One region of the Methylocystis borbori genome, then DNA from elsewhere that is predicted to be linked to it. Evidence: riboswitches for the same ligand, from Rfam matches in the RefSeq annotation. Region 1 holds a riboswitch; the other holds the start of a gene.
What was found. Region 1 has a riboswitch for thiamine pyrophosphate ahead of V3H18_RS15585 (FAD-dependent oxidoreductase). Riboswitches for the same ligand answer to the same signal wherever they lie in the genome.
Positions count from the first base shown of each region.

Region 1 (10,584 bases):
CAGCGCATAGTCGCTGCGCGCGGCGAGCATGCGATAGACGGCGATGAGGTCCTGCACCGCGGAGACCTTGGCCGAGATCACGATGCGGTTGCGCGGCAGGCCGATCTCTTCGGCGCGCTTCGCCGACAGCAGCGCCGAGCGGGCGAGCGCCTCGCGCGTTACGGCGCGCGCGTCGAGCGGCCGGTCCGACGCCTGGTTGATGTCCATGAGATGGGTCAGCAGCTCCTGGTCGAGCGAGCCCCAATTGGCGCCGATGCGCACGGCCTTGCCGTGTTTCGCGGCAAGCTCGACGATCGCGGCGAATTGCCGGTCCTTCTTTTCCTTGAAGCCGACATTGCCGGGATTGATGCGATATTTGGCAAGCGCCTCGCCGCAGGCGGGATGGTCCGCGAGAAGCTTGTGGCCGATGTAATGGAAATCGCCGACAAGCGGGACATCGATCCCCTTCTTGTCGAGCCTGTCGCGAATATGCGGCACGGCCGCTGCCGCCTCGTCGCGATCGACGGTGATGCGCACGAGTTCGGACCCCGCCTGCGCCAGCGCCGTCACCTGCGCCACCGTCGACTCGATATCGGCCGTATCGGTGTTGGTCATAGACTGCACGACGATGGGCGCGCCGCCGCCGACGGTCACGGCGCCGGGGCCGGTCCCGACGACCACGGCGCAGGTTCGGCGGCGGGCGGCGGGCTCGGCCGCGACCGGGTCAGGCAGGCAGGTCTCGGGAGCCTCGATCAAAACGGCGTCGGTCATGGTTCTCGTCGCGGCTGTTTTGGAACAGGTTCTAGGTCGCGCGTAACGGCTTCGAGGTCAAGCGGCTCAGACAGCAGGGCCATCGCGTGAAGGGCAGTCATCCTCGCCCTCATGCTGAGGAGGCTCCGTAGGAGCCGTCTCGAAGCACGAGGGCGAGCTCCAGAGCGCGCAGCGCAGGGAGGTCTCCTCGTCCTTCGAGACGCGGCCTTCGGCCGCTCCTCTGAGTCTGACTCATAATCTGTTCCCTCACCCTGAGGAGCGCCTGAAAGGCGCGTCTCGAAGGGTGCGAACACCGCGAATCCCGCCTCTGGAACATCCTTCGAGACGCCGCTTCGCGGCTCCTCAGGATGAGGTTTCGCATTATGGGCCAGACACTCAGGATGAGGAGACCTTCGCCCGATCACCCTGCCTCAGACCGTTCTACGTTTGCTTCTCGTGAGATCAGTCCTCCGCTGGGCCGCCTGAATTCTCCTTCAAAAGCCCCAGCCGGCGCGCCGTCAGCCAGTCGATCAGCCGCGTCGGCAAAAGGCTGCGGAGCGCGTAATCGGCGAAATAATTGCTGACGACGGGAATGCGGACGGGCGGCTTCGCCTCCGTCAGGGCGCGCAACACGGCCCGGGCGACGACGTCGGGTCCCGGCGCTTGGCGGCCCTGGGCGACCAGCCATTTCAACATGCGTCGCCCCGCCGCCTCATAAACCGTGCCGTCCAGCCCTTCGAATTCCGCCTGTTCCGCCTTGTCCCAGATCGGCGTCGCGATGATGCCCGGCTCGATCAAAATGACGTCGACGCCAAAGACCATCAGCTCCCGCCGCAGCGCGTCGGACATTCCCTCAAGGCCGAATTTCGAGGCGTTATAGGCGCCCATGAAGGGCGCGGCGAAGCGTCCCGCGACCGAACTCATATTGACGATGCGCCCCGGCGGCCCTTTCCGCGCGGGGCCCGCGCCAAGGAGCGGCCCGAAGGCCTGAATGACCCGAAGCTGGCCTGTGAGATTGACCTCGATCTGGCGGCGGAAATCCTCGATCGGCAGATATAGCAGCGGGCCGGGAACCGCGATCCCGGCATTGTTGACGAGGCCGGCGAGCGCATCGCCCGCGAGTCGCGCCTCGACGATTTTCGCCGCCTCCGCGATGGCGTCGGCGTCCGTCACGTCGAAGATCAGGGGGAAGATTGCTGCGCCATGCTGCGCAGCAATTTTTGCGGCGTCGGCCTCTTTTCGCACTGCAACAAAAACAAGATAGTCTTGCTCAACCAGTAGGTTGACGCAGGCCTCGCCAATCCCGGTCGAGGCGCCGGTGACGACGACCGCCTTCATACACTTTGTCCGACCGCCGCGACGAGCCTTGCAAGCATGACGCGCGTCTCGCCGTCGGCGCGCCCGTCGACTTGCGCGCGGCGGAAATGGCGCTGGAAGGCCTCGACCGTCTGTGCGGTCTGGGCGTCATAGACTCCCGTCGCTTCGACGCCATAGCCGAAGGCGGCGAGGTCGCGCTGGAGCGAGGCGACCTTCGCGCCCTCATCGCCAAAGGAAACCGTCGTCGCGCCGGGACTGTCCTCCGGCGCGAGGTCGAGGCCGACCCCAAGCCGCGCCAGCTCGTCCCAGGGGAAGAATTCGCCGGGGTCGCGCTTGCGGCCGGGGGCGATATCGGAATGGGCCAGCACCCGTTCGGCCGGTATCGCGTGACGTTGGCAGATGTCGCGGGCGAGCGCCGCGGTCGCCGCGATCTGCGGGGCGGGATAGGGGCGCGGATCGGCATGGCCGGGATGAACGACTTCTATGCCGATCGAGGCCGAATTCATTTCCGTCTCTCCCGCCCAGAAGCTTCTTCCGGCGTGCCAGGCGCGCCGCGACTCCGGCACAAGCTGCAACACCCGCCCGTCCTCCTCGACGATATAATGGGCGGAGACTTCCGATCGCGGGTCGCAGAGGAGAGCGAGCGCCGCTTCGCCGGTCGGCAGGCCCGTATAATGGAGCACGAGCGCCGAAACGGCTCGCGTCCGCGGGTTGTGATTGGGCGAAGGGCAGACGCGCGCCGCCTCATAGTCGGGGGCGAAAAAGCCGTCGCCCTCCCGCCAGGCGCGGGTCGCCGCGAGCCATCGCCGCGTGTGTTCTTCGGGCTCATTGCTGCGCAATATGTCGGTGACGACGCAGGCGCTGTCGGCGCCGGCCGCGAGCGCCGCGACGGCGCGCTCGGGCGTCAGCCCGCCGATGGCGACGAGCGGAATGTCGCCGATCCGAGCCTTCCATTCGCCGACGCGCGCAAGGCCCTGCGGCGCGAAGGCCATTTGCTTCAGCAGGGTCGGATAGACCGGCCCGAGGGCGATATAGTCGGGGGAAAGCGCCAGCGCCCGTTCGAGCTCGGCCTCATCATGGGTCGAAACGCCGAACCTGACGCCGGCCCGGCGTAAGGCGGGAATGTCGGCCCCATCCAAATCGCCCTGGCCGAGATGGACGAAATCGCACCCTTCCTCGATCGCGAGGCGCCAATAGTCGTTGACGACGAGCTGCGCGCCATGCTCGGCGCACAGCGCGCGCGCTGCGCGGATTTCGGCGCGGATGTCGGCTTCCGGACGGTCCTTGACGCGCAATTGAACGAGCCTGACGCCAAGCGGCAGCAGGCGCGCAAGCCACGCGGCGTCATCGACGATGAGATAAAAGGGATCGAGCGCCGCCACGGACTGTTTTCTTCTTACGCCAGTTTGTCGAAGGGCCGGCCGATGACGGGCGTCGAGGGCTCCGCCATGTCGCGCGGGGTCATGGGCTTTGCGAGGAAGCCGGCGCGGCCCGCTTCGATGGCGAGGGCGAAGGCGCGGGCCATGAGAACCGGATCGCCGGCGCGCGAGACGGCGGTGTTCAGCAGCACGGCGTCATAGCCCATCTCCATCACCTCCGCGGCGTCCGAGGGCTTGCCGAGCCCGGCGTCGACGACGAGCGGCGTATCGGGAAAATGCGCCCGCAACGCCCGCAGGGCGAAGGCGTTATTGACGCCGCGCCCGGAGCCGATCGGCGCCGCCCAGGGCATCAGCACGCGGCAGCCGGCGTCGAGGAGCTTTTCGGCGACGACGAGATCGTCGGTCATATAGGGGAAGACCTTGAAGCCTTCGGCGGCGAGGGCGCGCGCGGCTTCGACAAGGCCGAAAACGTCGGGCTGGAGCGTGTCCTCTTCGCCGATGACTTCGAGCTTGATCCAGTCGGTCGCGAAGACTTCGCGCGCCATTTGCGCCGTGGCGATCGCCTCCTTCGCCGTGCGGCAGCCGGCGGTATTGGGCAATATGCGCGCGCCAATGTCGCGGATCAGGCTCCAGAAGGCTTCGCCCGCCCGCGCGCCGCCGGCTTCCCGCCGCAGCGAGACGGTGACGATTTCGCACCCCGAGGCGCGGATGGCGTCGGCGAGAATCGCGGGCGAGGGATAGCGCGCCGTGCCGAGCAGCAGCCGCGAGCGCAGCGGCCTATCATAGAGCGTGAGGGGATCGGCGGCGGTCATTGGTCGCCTCGACCGGCAAGTGATCCGCGAATCACTGGGGGAGAAGCTTTCCGAGCACGAGGAGCGTCAGCGTCAGATTTGTCGCGAGCATCCATTTGATTGTGTTGAATTCGTCTCTTGGCCCAGCGAACTCGCGCCTTGCGTCGCGGCAGGCGTCGTCCATTATCGCGTTCATGGATTATTCCTAGCACGAAGCCGTATTTCCCGGAAGGCGGCGCGCCTCACCCGCCCTGCCGCGGCGTCACGATTTCCACAGCGTCGCCCTCATGCAGCGGCGTCTCGGCGCGGTCCTGGCGGCGCACGAATTCCTGATTGAGCGCGGTCCCGATGGTCTCGCCCTCATAGCCCAATTCCGCGAGCAGCGTCTGCAGCGTGGTCGCGGTCACCTCTTGCGGACTCCCGTTGATCTTTATGAGCATCCATCACCTCCGGGAAATAGGCGTCATGAAGGATAACTTCCATGGCGCGGCGCGCCAGGGCCGGCGCAAGCAGGAAGCCGTGCCGGTAGAGGCCGTTGATATAGAGGCTCCGCCCCTGCTTCGTAAGACGGGGGAGATTGTCGGGAAAGGCCGGGCGCAGGTCCGACCCCATTTCGACGATCTCGGCCTCTGCGAAAGCCGGATGAAGGGCGAAGGCGGAATTGACGAGCTCGACGACCGAGCGGGCGCTGACGCGCGCGCGCTCCTCGTTTTCGATCATGGTGGCGCCGACCATGAAGAGTCCGCGCCCGCGCGGCACGACATAGGCGGGCCGGCGCGGATGCAGCATCCGCACCGGCCGCGAAAGCGTGATCTCGTCGCTGCGCAAAATGAGCATTTCGCCCTTCACGCCGCGTAGATGCGAAAGCGCGTCGCGCGCGGCGAGCCCCCGGCAGTCCACGGTCCAGTCGGCCTGGGTGGCGAGATCGCCGGCGTCTTGCCCGAAGCGCAGGACGACATTGGGCGCCGCCGCGAGGCGGGCGGCGAGTTCGGCCATGGCCGCGCGCGGATCGAGATGCGCCTCACGCGGGAAATAGAGCGCGCGATCGAAGCGCCCCGCGAGGTCCGGCTCCAGCGCCGCGACGCCTTGGGAATCGAGCGTCTCATATGCGCGCGTGCGCCGCGCGAAGTCGGGGAGTTCGGCGCGCTCGCGCGGCGGCGCGACGACAAGACTGCCCGCGACGGTGGCGACGCCGATCTCGCGCGTCCAGAAGTCGAGCGCCTCTTCGCCGAGCCTGGCGACGAGCGGCTCGGCGCTCTCCAATTCGCACCAGGGGGCGATCATGCCCCCGGCGTAATGCGAGCAGCCGCGCCCCGGCGCCGCTTCGCGCTCGACCAGCTCTACGTCGAGCCCGGCGCGCGCCAGCGCATAGGCCGCGCAAAGGCCGGCGACGCCGGCGCCGATCACCCGCGCGAGCATGACGCCCGCTCTCTAATGGATTTCGCTGACACCGTCCCTCCGCCAGTCTGAACTGGATCAGGTTCGAAGGGTCGCCGCGCCCGGCGCCTTTTTTAAGCGCGTCCTGCGGCCTCTCAGCCCCTTGGCGGCGAGCCGCCGCCGGGCGGGGCTCCCCCGGCGCGATCAAGCTCGCGCGAAAGCGCCGCCCGCGTCAAGCGTCGCCGCGCGGTCCGCCGCTTCGGGCTTGCCTATGATTGAGCGATGGCCCAATTAGAACCGCAAGAAACGCGCGCGAAAACAAAATCGGCGCGCATATCGGGGAGAGAAATCATGACCGCCAATCGCATAACGGCCGGCCTGCGCCGGGCGTTGATGGAGACCGCGCTCTGCGGCCTCTTCGCTTTCGGCCTTTGGGCAGGGCCGGCGGGCGCAGCGCAGCTTGGGCCTTATTTCCCCATCCCCAATTCCTTCAACACCGGCGGCGTCCCCCGCGAAGCGCTGTTGAATATCCAGACAAAATGGCTGCAGGACGGCCTCGATAATCTCAAAAAGGCCCGCGCCGAGGCGGACGCCGAGCTAGAAAAGGCCAAGGCCGGCGCGCCCGATCAAGTCGCAGCGGCCGAGGAAAAAGCGAAAAAGCTCGACGAGCAGATCGCCGAAACCCAGGAAGAACTCGCGCTTTCTGAAAATCGCTCCGCTTCCCATGAGATTCAAAAGGCGCGCAAGCGTAAGCTCCTGCTCCATCTCAACCAGTGGATCAACGAACTCAACCGGCTCGCGACCGAGCAGATGAAGATCGCCATCTTGAAGGACGGCGCCGAGGCGCAGGCGGCCCAGAACCGCAACTATCAATTGTCGGAAAAGGCCGATGAGCTCGAAAAGCTCAAACACGATGCGAGCATGGAGGACTGGGCCGCCACCAAATAGCGGCTGAGCCGCTTCCGCTTGACGCGAAACGCCTGATCGCGCCGCGTTTAGCGGAGCCGCCCGAACCCCGGTGCGCTTCGGCGGAAAATGCGCTATAGGCCGTCGTCGCGCGCCGCGGCCGGGGCCTGAAGTTCGCCCCCGAGCTTTTCGAGCCGCCGCGCCGCGTCGTCGATCGCCTCGGTCGCGCGCGCGACGCGCGCGGCGTTCTCCTTGCGCATGGCCTCCAGCGCCGCGCCGAGCGCCGTCGCGTTGCGCTCCATCGTCTGCGCCTTGGCGCGGGCGTCGCTTGCCTCATCCGCAATGGCGAGCGCGGCCATCACGATGATGCGTTGCTCGCCGATCTCGGCGAAGTTCCCGCGCATCGACGCGATCTTGTCTTCGACATAACGCGCAAGCTCTTCGATGCGCGTCTCCTCGCCGTCCTCGCAGGACATGCGATAGGTGCGCCCGGCGATGGAGACGACGACGGCGGCCATGCCTAGCCGTTCCCCGGGGCGGTCCGGGTCAGCGCGCTGGCCGCGCCGCCGAGCGCGGCGGCGACGCCTTCGCCCGCCGTTTCAAGCCGCCTCAGCACCTCGTCGCGGCTTTTCTCCAGCGCGCTTTGCCGCGCCAGCGACGCGTCGAGGTCGAGCGCCAGCCGCGCCCGGTCGTCCTGCATGATGGCGAGCTCCTCCTCGAGTTCGGCGCTGGTGAACTCATCCTCGAGCTTCGCGGAGACCGCGCGCTCGCACTGATCGAGCGCCGCCTTGAGGCGGGCGATCGCGGCGTCGAGCTTTTCGGCCTGCGCCTCGTCGCTCTTGTCTGAATGCGTCATCGCCGGTTGCGCCGTTCTTTCGTTTTGAAAGGAAGCGATGGTCCCACAGGCCGATTCGCGCCGCCTCCGTTCCTACCATGAAACCCGCAAATCCCAAGCCATGCGACGACAGGCGCGTTTGACAGGGGGACGCGAGGTGCTATCACACCCGCGCCTCGCAGCAGGCGACAGCCGCGCGACGTATGCAGCGGCGACAAGGAGATTCTCTAAATGACCGTCAGAGTGGCGATCAACGGCTTTGGGCGCATCGGCCGCAATGTGTTGCGCTATCTCATCGAGACCGGGCGCACGGACTTCGAGGTCGTCGCCATCAACGATCTCGGGCCCGTCGAGACCAACGCCCATCTGCTGCGCTATGATTCCGTTCACGGCCGCTTTCCGCATGAGGTGAAAGTCGCGGGCGATACGATCGACGTCGGCCGCGGACCGATCAAGGTCACGGCGATCAAGAACCCCGCCGAGCTTCCCTATAAGGAGCTCAAGATCGACATCGCGCTCGAATGCACGGGCCTCTTCACCGCGCGCGACAAGGCGCAAGCGCTACTCGACGCCGGAGCGAAGCGCGTGCTCGTCTCCGCGCCCGGCGACCATGCCGACATTACGGTGGTCTATGGCGTCAATCACGACAAGATCACCAAGGATCATCTCGTCGTCTCCAATGCCTCCTGCACGACCAATTGCCTCGCGCCCGTCGCGAAGGTTTTGCATGAGGCGATCGGGATCGAAAAGGGGATCATGACGACGATCCACTCCTATACGGGCGATCAGCCGACGCTCGATACGATGCACAAAGATCTCTATCGCGCCCGCGCCGCAGCGCTTTCCATGATTCCGACTTCGACGGGCGCTGCCAAGGCCGTGGGTCTCGTGCTGCCCGATCTCAACGGCAAGCTCGACGGCTACGCGATCCGCGTGCCGACGCCGAATGTCTCCCTCGTCGACCTCAAATTCGTGGCGAAGCGCGCGACGACGAAGGACGAAGTCCATGCGGCGATCAAGGCCGCCGCCGACGGGCCGCTCAAGGGCGTGCTGGGCTATACGGAAGAAAAGCTCGTCTCGATCGACTTCAACCACAATCCGCTGTCGTCCACCTTCCATCTCGACCAGACTAAGGTGATGGACGGCGATTTCGTGTCGGTCGTCTCATGGTATGACAATGAATGGGGCTTTTCTGGCCGCATGGTCGATGTCGCGAGCGTGATCGGCAAGCTTCTCTGAAGCTTTAAATCATGACGCGGGCCGCAGCGGTCCGCGTCCTTCTTTCATTTCATTGGCGAGGCGACATGACCTCCTTCCGCACCCTCGACGACGCCGACGTGAAGGGCAAAAGAGTCCTGCTGCGCGTCGATCTCAATGTGCCGACCGAAGGGGGTCGGGTCACCGACGCGACGCGCATCGAACGCGCCCTGCCGACGATCAACGAGATCGCCCGCAAGGGCGGCAAGGTCATCCTGCTTTCGCATTTCGGCCGGCCCAAGGGAGCGCGCGTGGAAGAGGAGTCGCTGCGCCAGGTCATTCCCGCGCTCGAACATCATCTGAAGCGCAAGATCGCCTTCGCCGAGGATTGCGTCGGCGACGCGGCTGCTTCCGTCGTCGCGGCGCTGAAGGACGGCGACGTCGCGCTTCTCGAAAACACCCGCTTCCATAAGGGCGAGGAGAAGAACGATCCCGCCTTTGCCGAAGAGCTCGCGAAAAACGGCGACATTTTCGTCAATGACGCTTTTTCGGCGGCGCATCGCGCTCACGCCTCGACGGAAGGGATTGCGCACAAGCTCCCGACCTACGCCGGCCGCGCCATGCAGGCGGAGCTGAAAGCGCTCGCCCAGGCGCTCGCCGAGCCCGAACGTCCGGTGATGGCGATCGTCGGCGGCGCGAAAGTGTCGACGAAGCTCGAACTCCTCGGCAATCTCGTCGAGAAGGTCGATTCTCTCGTCATCGGCGGCGGCATGGCCAATACTTTTCTTGCCGCGCAGGGCAAGAGCGTCGGCAAATCGCTCTGCGAGCATGATCTTGCGGGCAAGGCGCGCGAGATTCTGGCGAAGGCGGAAAAGACGGGCTGCGTTATCGTGCTGCCGGTCGACGCCACGGTCGCGCAGAAATTCGAGGCGCATGCGCCTTCGCATATCGTCTCCGTCGATCACGTCGGCGAAAGCGACATGATCCTCGACGTGGGGCCGAAGACCATCGCCCATGTCGAATCGCTGCTTGCGAAAACCAAGACGCTTTTGTGGAACGGGCCCTTCGGCGCCTTCGAACTGCCGCCCTTCGACGAGGGCACCAACGCCGTCGCGCAGACGGCGGCGCGGCTCACCGTCGAAGGCAAGCTCGTCTCCATCGCCGGCGGCGGCGATACGGTCGCGGCGCTCAATCAGGCGCATGCCGCGCAGGAATTTTCCTATGTCTCGACGGCGGGCGGGGCTTTCCTCGAATGGCTCGAGGGCAAGACGCTGCCGGGCGTCGCGGCGCTGACCGCGTCTTAAAGCTTCGCCAGCGTCGCGTCGGCGGAGGACACGGTCGCGAGACTCGAATCGTCTTCGACATCGATCCATTTGACCACGCCGTCGTCGACGAGCGCCGCATAGCGCTTGCCGCGCACGCCAAGGCCGAATTCGGTCAGATCGAGTTCGAGGCCGAGCGCCTTGGCGAAGAAGGCCGAGCCGTCGGCGAGCCCGTCGATCTTGCCCTTGGCGCCCGAGGCTTTGAGCCAGGCGTCCAGCGCGAAAATATCATTGACCGCCGTCACCGCCACGGCGTCGACGCCCTTCGCCTTGATCTCGTCGGCCTTGGCGACGAAGCCCGGCAGATGCTGGTTGTGGCAGGTCGGCGTATAGGCGCCGGGCACGCTGAAGAGCACGATCTTGCGGCCGGCGAAATAATCCTTGGTCCCGACGGGCTCGGGCGCGCTCTCGCCCATGGCGGTCAAAACGACGTCGGGAAGTCGGTCGCCGGCTTTGATTGTCATGGCTGATCTCGCTCCAATTGGGAAAGCGCCGCTTCATAAGAATAGCCTCTTTCCTTAGCCCCTGTCCCCTTCTTAGAACATGTGCATGGATCATCGATTCGTGAACATGTTCTAGATTCTTAAGTTCGCGCATTTTCTACGCCGAACCGGCGCCCACTTCGGCGGAAAATGCTTTAAGCGACGCTCTTGTGACAAAGCCTCGCGCGAGGCAACATGCGCGGCGGATCGGCTCGACAGGCGCGCAGCAAAGGGATTCATCCCATGAAA
Region 1 is NZ_JAZHYN010000069.1:208-10,791, reverse strand. Features, by position in the region: gene ispG (flavodoxin-dependent (E)-4-hydroxy-3-methylbut-2-enyl-diphosphate synthase) at 1-750, opposite strand, end outside; gene V3H18_RS15610 (SDR family NAD(P)-dependent oxidoreductase) at 1,192-2,067, opposite strand; gene V3H18_RS15605 (thiamine phosphate synthase) at 2,064-3,428, opposite strand; gene V3H18_RS15600 (thiazole synthase) at 3,443-4,237, opposite strand; gene V3H18_RS15595 (hypothetical protein) at 4,269-4,412, opposite strand; gene thiS (sulfur carrier protein ThiS) at 4,459-4,623, opposite strand; gene V3H18_RS15585 (FAD-dependent oxidoreductase) at 4,577-5,635, opposite strand; TPP riboswitch at 5,652-5,800, opposite strand; gene V3H18_RS15580 (hypothetical protein) at 5,945-6,541, shown strand; gene V3H18_RS15575 (cell division protein ZapA) at 6,634-7,017, opposite strand; gene V3H18_RS15570 (DUF4164 family protein) at 7,020-7,355, opposite strand; gene gap (type I glyceraldehyde-3-phosphate dehydrogenase) at 7,566-8,573, shown strand; gene V3H18_RS15560 (phosphoglycerate kinase) at 8,639-9,835, shown strand; gene V3H18_RS15555 (peroxiredoxin) at 9,832-10,317, opposite strand.

Region 2 (8,095 bases), on a different contig from region 1:
TCGAGTCCGATGTCGAACTGGTCGTTCCAGCGAAAATCGAAACGCGCGCGGCTCATGGCGTCGTCGCGCTCGCGCGCCGCCGGATGGCCCTTGGCGAGGTCGGCGGCGTGGGCGGCGATGCGATAAGTGATGACGCCGGTCTTCACGTCGTCGCGATCCGGCAGGCCCAGATGCTCCTTGGGCGTGACGTAGCAGAGCATCGCCGTGCCGAACCAGCCGATCATCGCCGCGCCAATGCCCGACGTAATGTGGTCGTAGCCCGGCGCGATGTCGGTGACGAGCGGCCCGAGCGTGTAGAAAGGCGCCTCGCCGCAGGCCTTAAGCTGCTTCTCCATATTGGCCTTGATCTTATGCATCGGCACATGGCCGGGGCCTTCGATCATGACCTGGCAACCCTTGTCCCAGGCGATTTTCGTCAATTCGCCAAGCGTCTCCAATTCGGCGAATTGCGCTGCGTCATTGGCGTCGGCGTTGGAGCCGGGACGCAATCCGTCGCCCAATGAGAAGGACACATCGTAGCGGCGCATGATGTCGCAGATTTCGTCGAAGCGTTCGTAAAGAAAGCTCTCCTTGTGCTTCGAGAGGCACCAGCGCGCCATGATCGAGCCGCCGCGCGAGACGATGCCGGTGACGCGGCTCGCGGTGAGCGGCACATAGGCGAGGCGCACGCCGGCATGGATGGTGAAATAATCGACCCCCTGCTCCGCCTGTTCGATCAGCGTGTCCTTGAACACTTCCCAATCGAGCTTCAAGGCGTCGCCGCCGACCTTTTCGAGCGCCTGATAGATCGGCACCGTGCCGATCGGAACCGGCGCGTTACGGATGATCCAGTCGCGGATATTGTGGATGTTGCGGCCGGTCGAGAGGTCCATCACCGTATCGGCGCCCCAGCGGATCGCCCAAACCATTTTCTCGACTTCCTCAGCAACGGAGGAAGTGACGGCGGAATTGCCGATATTGGCGTTGACCTTGACGAGGAAATTGCGGCCGATGACGACCGGCTCCAATTCCGGGTGATTGACGTTGGCGGGGATGATGGCGCGTCCGCGCGCGATCTCATCGCGCACGAATTCAGCCGTCACGAATTCGGGGATAGAGGCGCCGAAACTCTCGCCGTCGGCGATGCGCGCTTTCGCAGCGTCAAAAGCGCGCTCGCGACAAAGATTCTCGCGATGCGCGACATAGATCATCTCTTCGGTGATGACGCCCGCGCGCGCGAATTCGAGCTGCGTGACGGGCGCTGTCCCGGCGGCGCGATAGAGCTGGCGCTCGGCCGGACATGGCGGCACGAGGCGATCGCCTTCCACGAAGCCATTGTCCTCAGGCTTGACCGCGCGCCCCTGATAGCTCTCGAGCCCGGTCCGGGCCGCGAGCCAGGGCCGCGCCGCCGGCAATCCGGCGGACAGATCGGGCGTGAAGGATTCGCAGCTATAGGGGCCGGAGGGATCGTAGACGCGCAGCGGCGGCTCGCCGGAAGACGCATCGAGCGCGATCTCGCGATAGGGAACACGGATGTCGTCGCGCCCCTGCGGAGCCGAATAGATTTTGCGCGACGCGCCGATCGGGCCGGTGGTGACGCTCGCAGGCAGGCGCTTGTCGTGAATATTCATGATCGCGCTCCTTCATCTCGCTCCTTCAAGGGAAGCGGACGCGGGGTTGAAGCGGCGATGCGGGGATGCGTTGGAAGGGCGTCGACGCCGCGCGCCGTCGCCTTTTCGCTGGCCTTCCCTCCGCCGGCATAACCCGGATCAGGTTCGACGGGTGCTTCTCAGCCGCGCTTGCGGCGCCCCTCGCCATTGGGGAGAAGCTAGCCTCTTCGCGCCGCGCTCGCAAGCGGAGCGCAAACCGTTTCTCAGCGGTCCTCATTGTGAAGATGCGCCACGCCGACGAGCTTATCGAGCGCCACGACGAAAGCGAGGCCCCTGTTAGGCTCTGTCAGTTCGGCGGCGCGGACGATCTCCTGCAAAATGGCGTCGGCCTTGTCGGCATAGACGACGGTGAGCACGATCTCCTTTTCCGGCTCGATCGCGATGCCGAAAATCTTTTCATGCTCGTTGACGCCAATGCCGCGTCCGTAAACGACCGTGCCGCCGCGCGCTCCGGCCTTAACGGAAGCTTCGAGAACCGTGTTGCCCCAACCCTTCCGCACGATGGTCACGATCAAAGAAGCGTTCAACAACATCGTCGTCACTCCTGTCGCCGCTCGGTCCAGCGGACGAGAAGCCCTAATGTCATCACCGAAACCATGGGCGCGAGCGCGATCAGCGATACGAGCCCGAGGCCCTCGACGATCATATCGCGGCCATTGGCCGAGGCGGCCGCGCCAAGCGCGAGCGCGAGAAGAAAAGTATTCGCCATCGGCCCCGTCGCGACCCCGCCCGCATCGACCGCAATCGCCACGAAATCCCTTTCGCAGAGCCACATGATGACGATGACGACCGCATAGCCGGGCGCAAGGAGATAGAGCAGCGGAATCCCATAGGCGATCCTCAACAAGCCGAGCGCGACCGACAGAGCGACGCCAATGCTGACCGTATAAAGAACGGTCGGCGCGGAAATAGAACCGGAGGAGGCTTCTTCAACCTGTTCGGCGAAAATGCGCACCGCCGGCTCGCTCCAGGTGGTGACGAAGCCAAGAAAAAGGCCGATCAGGGCGAGCAGCCCTTTATGCGGCATGGCCCCCAGCGCCTCGCCGATGGCGCGGCCGATAGGCATAAAGCCGATCTCGACGCCGACAAGGAAGAGGAAAAGCCCAGCCGCCGCAATAAGCGTTCCGATCATGATATCGACGACATTCTTGCCGGGCAGTTTCAGCAACAGCGCCTGGAACACAAGGAAGAGCGCGGCCAGGGGCAAGACGGCTTCGGCGACGCTGGCCGCGGCGACGCCGAATTCGTCGAGAAGCCTGTCGAGGCTCACCGCAGCAATATCCCGACAGCCATCATGACGAAGATCGGGCCGACGGAAGCAAATCCCAAAAGCCCGAAGCCGTCGGAGATGGCCGAACGGCCGGCGAGAACGGAGCTCAAGCCTATGGCGATCGAGATGATGACCGGCGCCGTCAATACGCCCGTCGTCACGCTGCCCGCGTCATAGGCGAGCGGGATGAACTGACCCGGCGCGAAAAAGGACATGAGGAGCATCGCGCCATAAGTGACCGTCAGCAGGACCCGCAGCGAGAAGCCCAAGACGATGCGCGCCATGGCGACCGCGGCAAAGACCGCTACGCCCAGAGCAATGGCGTAGAGAATCGTCTGGCGGGAAATCTGGTCCATGGCGCGGTTGACCTGATTGGCGAGCACGAGCACGTCGGGTTCTGCGACCGTGGTCGCAAAGCCGAAGGCGAAGGCGACCGCGACGACCAGCATGATCGATCCCTTCTCGGGCAGCGCGGCGCCGATATATCTGCCCATCGGCAGGACGCCGTAGTCGACGCCGGTGAAGAGGAGAAGCATTCCCGCGACGATGAAGACCGCGCCGATAAGGAAATCGACGAAGGCCGCCGTTGAGGCGCCGACGAGGGCGAACTGAAGCAGGCAAACGACGGCGAACAAGGGCGCGACCGCCCTCAGCACCTCGAAGAGCTTTTCTTTTAGAAGCAATAGCATAGCTTTGAATGCTAAGATTGCGTCGCGCTTGTGTCAACGAAAGCGGCTCCATCGCCTTTCTTCTCAAGAATAAGGAGGGTTGCTCTACAGTGGCGGGGGCGTCTCGCTGAAGTATGTTCGCGACTCATTCTTTCACGAACATGCTTTAGCTTCATCAATCGACGCATCTTCCTCAGCCGGACCGGCCACCGTTTCGGCGAAAAAATGCGCTAACCGCCGCGATAAGAATGACCCAAGCCAGCCTCAAAGGACTGACATCCGAGGAAGCCGCGAGGCGCCTCGCCATATATGGCCCCAATGCGCAGCCGCAGGCGCCGCCCCCTAACGTTTTCGCCATCGCGCTGCGCACGCTGAAAGAGCCGATGTTCTTTCTGCTGGCGCTGGCGGCGTTGCTTTTCTTCATATTCGGCGATCCCGGCGAAGGACTTTTCATGGTGGCGGGCGCGAGCGCCTCGATCGCCCTCGTCGTCTTTCAGGAGCTGCGCAGCGAGCGCGCGCTCGAGGCGCTGCATAGGCTCGCCGAGCCGATGGCGCATTGCATTCGCGACGGCGAAGAGCGCCGCATACCCTCGCACGAACTTACGCCCGGCGACGTCATTCTCGTCGGCGAAGGCGAACGAATCCCGGCCGACGCGCTGCTCGTCGGCGGCGACGCGCTTGTCGTCGACGAGTCGCTCCTTACGGGCGAGTCGGCGCCGGTGACAAAGACATTTGTCGGCGACGCGCGGCCCGAGGAATTTCCCGACGCCGGCGGCGAGCGCACGCCTTTTCTTTACGCCGGCGCGATGATCACGCGCGGCGCGGGCGTCGCCGAAGTGGCGCGCACCGGCGCGCGCACCGCCATGGGCCAGCTTGGCGCCTCGCTCGCGGCGATAGAAATGGAGCCCAGTCCGCTGCAGAAAAGAACCGGCGCGCTGGTCGCGACGCTCGGCGCCTTCGCGCTGGTTTTCTGCGTGCTACTCTTCGTCGCCTATGGCCTCGTCCATGGCGACTGGTTCGAGGGCGCGATCGCCGGCATCACGCTCGCCATCGGCCTGCTGCCGGAAGAATTCCCGATGGTGCTCGCGATCTTCCTCGCGCTCGGCGCCTTTCGGCTGGCGCGCCGCAATGTGCTCGTGCGCCGCTCCAGCGTCACGGAAACGCTCGGCTCCGCCTCGATCCTCTGCGTCGACAAGACGGGAACGCTGACGCAAAACCGCATGAGCATCGTCGCTTTTTCGACGAACGATGGAATGAGGCCCGTCGATGCGGCCGAAAACGACGACGCGCTCCGAAGGTTGCTGCGCGTCGCCTTGCGCGCCTCATCCGTAAACCCCGTCGATCCGATGGATCGCGCCGTGCATGCGCTGGCCGCGCGCATGGGCGTTGCGACGCAGGACGCGCCGATCGAAAGCTTTCCGCTGCGCCCCGACCTTCTCGCCTTCATTCAGTCCTGGCGCGAAACCGAAGGAATAAGCTACGCCGCCAAGGGCGCGCCGGAGGCGGTCTTCAAGCTCGCGCGCCTCTCCGAGGATGAACGCGCGCGTTACGACGCCGAAATCGACGAAATCGCGCAAGGGGGACTGCGCCTTCTCGCCGTGGCGCGCAGCGCGCCCGCAAGGGAGCCGCCGCCGCCGGAAGCCGCGCCTTTCGAATTCATCGGCCTGCTTGCCTTCGAGGATCCGCTGCGCGAGGACGCGCCCGCCGCCGTGGCGGCGGCGCGGCGGGCCGGAATCGCCGTCGCGATGATCACCGGCGACTATCCGGCGACGGCGCGCGCCATCGCGCGCGCGGCGGGGATCGACGCCGAGCCGGGCGTCCTGACCGGCGCCGAGATCGCGGCGACGCCGGTCGAAGAATTGCCGAAGAAGATTCGCGACATTCGCGTCTTCGCGCGCGTCACGCCGGCAAGCAAGCTGGCGCTTGTCGAAGCCTTCAAGGCCGACGGCCATATCGTCGCCATGACCGGCGACGGGGTCAACGACGGGCCGGCGCTCGCGGCCGCGCATATCGGCATCGCCATGGGACAGCGCGGCTCCGACGTTGCGCGAGAGGCGGCGCATATCGTGTTGCTCGACGACAGTTTCGCTTCAATCGTCGCGGGCGTCGCCCTGGGGAGGCGCATCTTCGCCAATCTGCGCCGCGCGCTCACATACGTCACCGCCATCCATGTTCCCATCGCGGGGCTGGCGCTCGCGCCAATTCTAATGGGGCTTCCGCCGCTCCTGCTGCCCGCGCATATCGTGCTGATGGAGCTCATCATCGACCCCACCTGCGCGCTGGTTTTCGAGGCGCAGCCGAACGACCCGGACGCGATGCGAAAGCCGCCGCGCCCCCGCGACCAGCCGCTGTTCGGATCGCATGATCTGGCGCTCGGCTTCGTGCAGGGATTCGTCGTCTTTCTCGCGGTCATGGCCGTCTATCTCATCGATAACGGGTTCGGCACGCCGGAGCCGCAGGCGCGCGGCCTCGCCTTCGCGACTCTCGTCGCGGGCACGCTCACCCTGGCGCTGGCCGACGCGCTGCCGCAGGGCGTTTCGCTTTTTTCCAAGGAAAATTTCGCCTTTTGGGCGGTCGCCGGCGCCGCCGCGACGATGGTCGCGGCAAGTCTTTATCTTCCGCTTCTCGCCCATCTGCTTCGTTTCGAACCGCCGTCATGGCCAAAGCTTGGCTTGGCCCTGGCGCTCGCCGCCATCGCCGGGAGCTGGTACGGCGTATGGCTTCGCCTGCTCCATCCAGCCATGAAACGGGCCTCGGCCCAGCCCGCGTGAACCGCGCGCCCATTGCTTGAATTGACGCCGTTTCTGCCGATGGTGCGCCTTCCGGCCGCATCGACTGTGGCAAGGACGCGACACGCAATGAATATTGTGCGCAAGCCAAGATAAACCCTGCCTAAATGCGGGCGATCCTGTTATTTTTTCTGTAATAATTTGGAAATGCGCGGAAGCGGCGTCGCGCGACAACGGCTTTCGTCGATGAGCAAAATGACCTGGCGCCATCTCCTGCTTCTACTGACGACGCTCGGCTTGCTTGCGCCGGGATCGTCTTTTGGCGCGGACGGCTATTTTCTCATCGGCTATGGACCGCGCCAGAAGGCGCTTGCCGGCGCGGGCGCGGCCGATCAGCGCGACGCGATGGCGCTGTCGGTCAACCCTGCCGGCATCGTCGGGCTGGAGCGCCAGTTCCAGCTCGGCCTCACCGCCATCAACGGCGACCGGGGCTATCGGACGACGGGATTTCCCCGCGTCCTGGCGCCGGGCGAGGTCCGCAGCGGACGGCCTTGGTTCGCGGTGCCCAACAGCGGCTATGTCCAGCCGATCGACGCCGTCTCGGCATGGAGCCTTTCCTCCTATGCGAACGGCGGCATCAACACCTCTTATGACTGGGGCCATTATCATCCGCCGCTCGGAGGACCGCTCGGCGGGGGTTTCGCGGGCATCGATCTGCAGCAAGGCTTTTTGAGCATCGGCTACGCCCGCCGCTTCGGCACGCCGCTCGGGCCGCTCACCATCGGCGTCGCCCCCACCATCGCGATCCAGATGATCAACATTCAGGGCTTGAGGCCCTTCTCCTCCTATTCGGCCAATCCGTGGGAAATGTCCGATATGGCCTATGACTGGTCATATGGCGGCGGGCTGCGCGCCGGCGCGCTTTGGGGCGTTGCCGATAATTTCCGCCTCGGCCTTTCGGCGTCGACGCCGATGTGGATGTCGCGTTTCGAAAAATATTCGGGTCTCATCGCCGACTACGGCCGTTTCGACATTCCGGCGCAACTGCAGGCGGGGCTGGCCTACGATATCCTGCCGAATCTCACGGTGATGCTCGACTGGCGCCATATTTTCTTTTCGGCCGTGCCGGTGCTCGGCAATCCAACCAATCCCCTTTTGCCCCGTTCGCTCGGCTCGAAGGACGGTCCGGGATTCGACTGGACGGACGTCGACTCTGGCGCGATCGGCGCCGAATGGCGCTATTCGCCGACACTGGCGCTGCGCGCAGGCTATCACTACGCCAGCAACCCCTTGCGCTGGCGCTCGGTGACGGTGAACGTCCTGTCGCCGATCATCAATCGGCACCAGGCAAGCATCGGCTTCAACTATGCGGTGACGCGCAATTCCGCCGTCGATTTCGCCTTCGTCTACGCCTTCAAGAATTCGGTTACGGGCGTCGAATGGCTGCCGGCGCAGCCGGGTCTCCCCTTCGGCGGACCTAATCCGTTCGCCACCATCACGCCATGGGTCGATGCGTTCGAAATAACCTTGGGATATAATTACAAATGGGACGCAGGGGATAATTCCTGGCTCCCCACGCGTTTTTAAATCTTTCGGGCTTCCCCGACGGCCGTCGCATGAGCGGCCCGCCTGGCGCGCCTCCTCAATAAAAGGAGGCGCGCTTTTTTATGCGTCAAGCGACGACGATCTGGGGAGCGGCGCGCTGCTTGCGCGTTTCGAGCAGCGTTTTCACCTTGGCGGCGAGGCCAAGATAGACGAGGGCCTGGGGGCTCTCCGGCT
Region 2 is NZ_JAZHYN010000012.1:64,416-72,510, forward strand. Features, by position in the region: gene thiC (phosphomethylpyrimidine synthase ThiC) at 1-1,610, opposite strand, end outside; TPP riboswitch at 1,708-1,801, opposite strand; gene V3H18_RS06155 (P-II family nitrogen regulator) at 1,853-2,182, opposite strand; gene V3H18_RS06160 (DUF1538 domain-containing protein) at 2,188-2,919, opposite strand; gene V3H18_RS06165 (DUF1538 domain-containing protein) at 2,916-3,608, opposite strand; gene V3H18_RS06170 (cation-translocating P-type ATPase) at 3,836-6,358, shown strand; gene V3H18_RS06175 (OmpP1/FadL family transporter) at 6,563-7,903, shown strand; partial or broken gene V3H18_RS06180 (Mrp/NBP35 family ATP-binding protein) at 7,989-8,095, opposite strand, start outside.
Region 2: linked by a shared signal. The riboswitch ahead of thiC (phosphomethylpyrimidine synthase ThiC) and the one ahead of V3H18_RS15585 (FAD-dependent oxidoreductase) in region 1 are both predicted to bind thiamine pyrophosphate.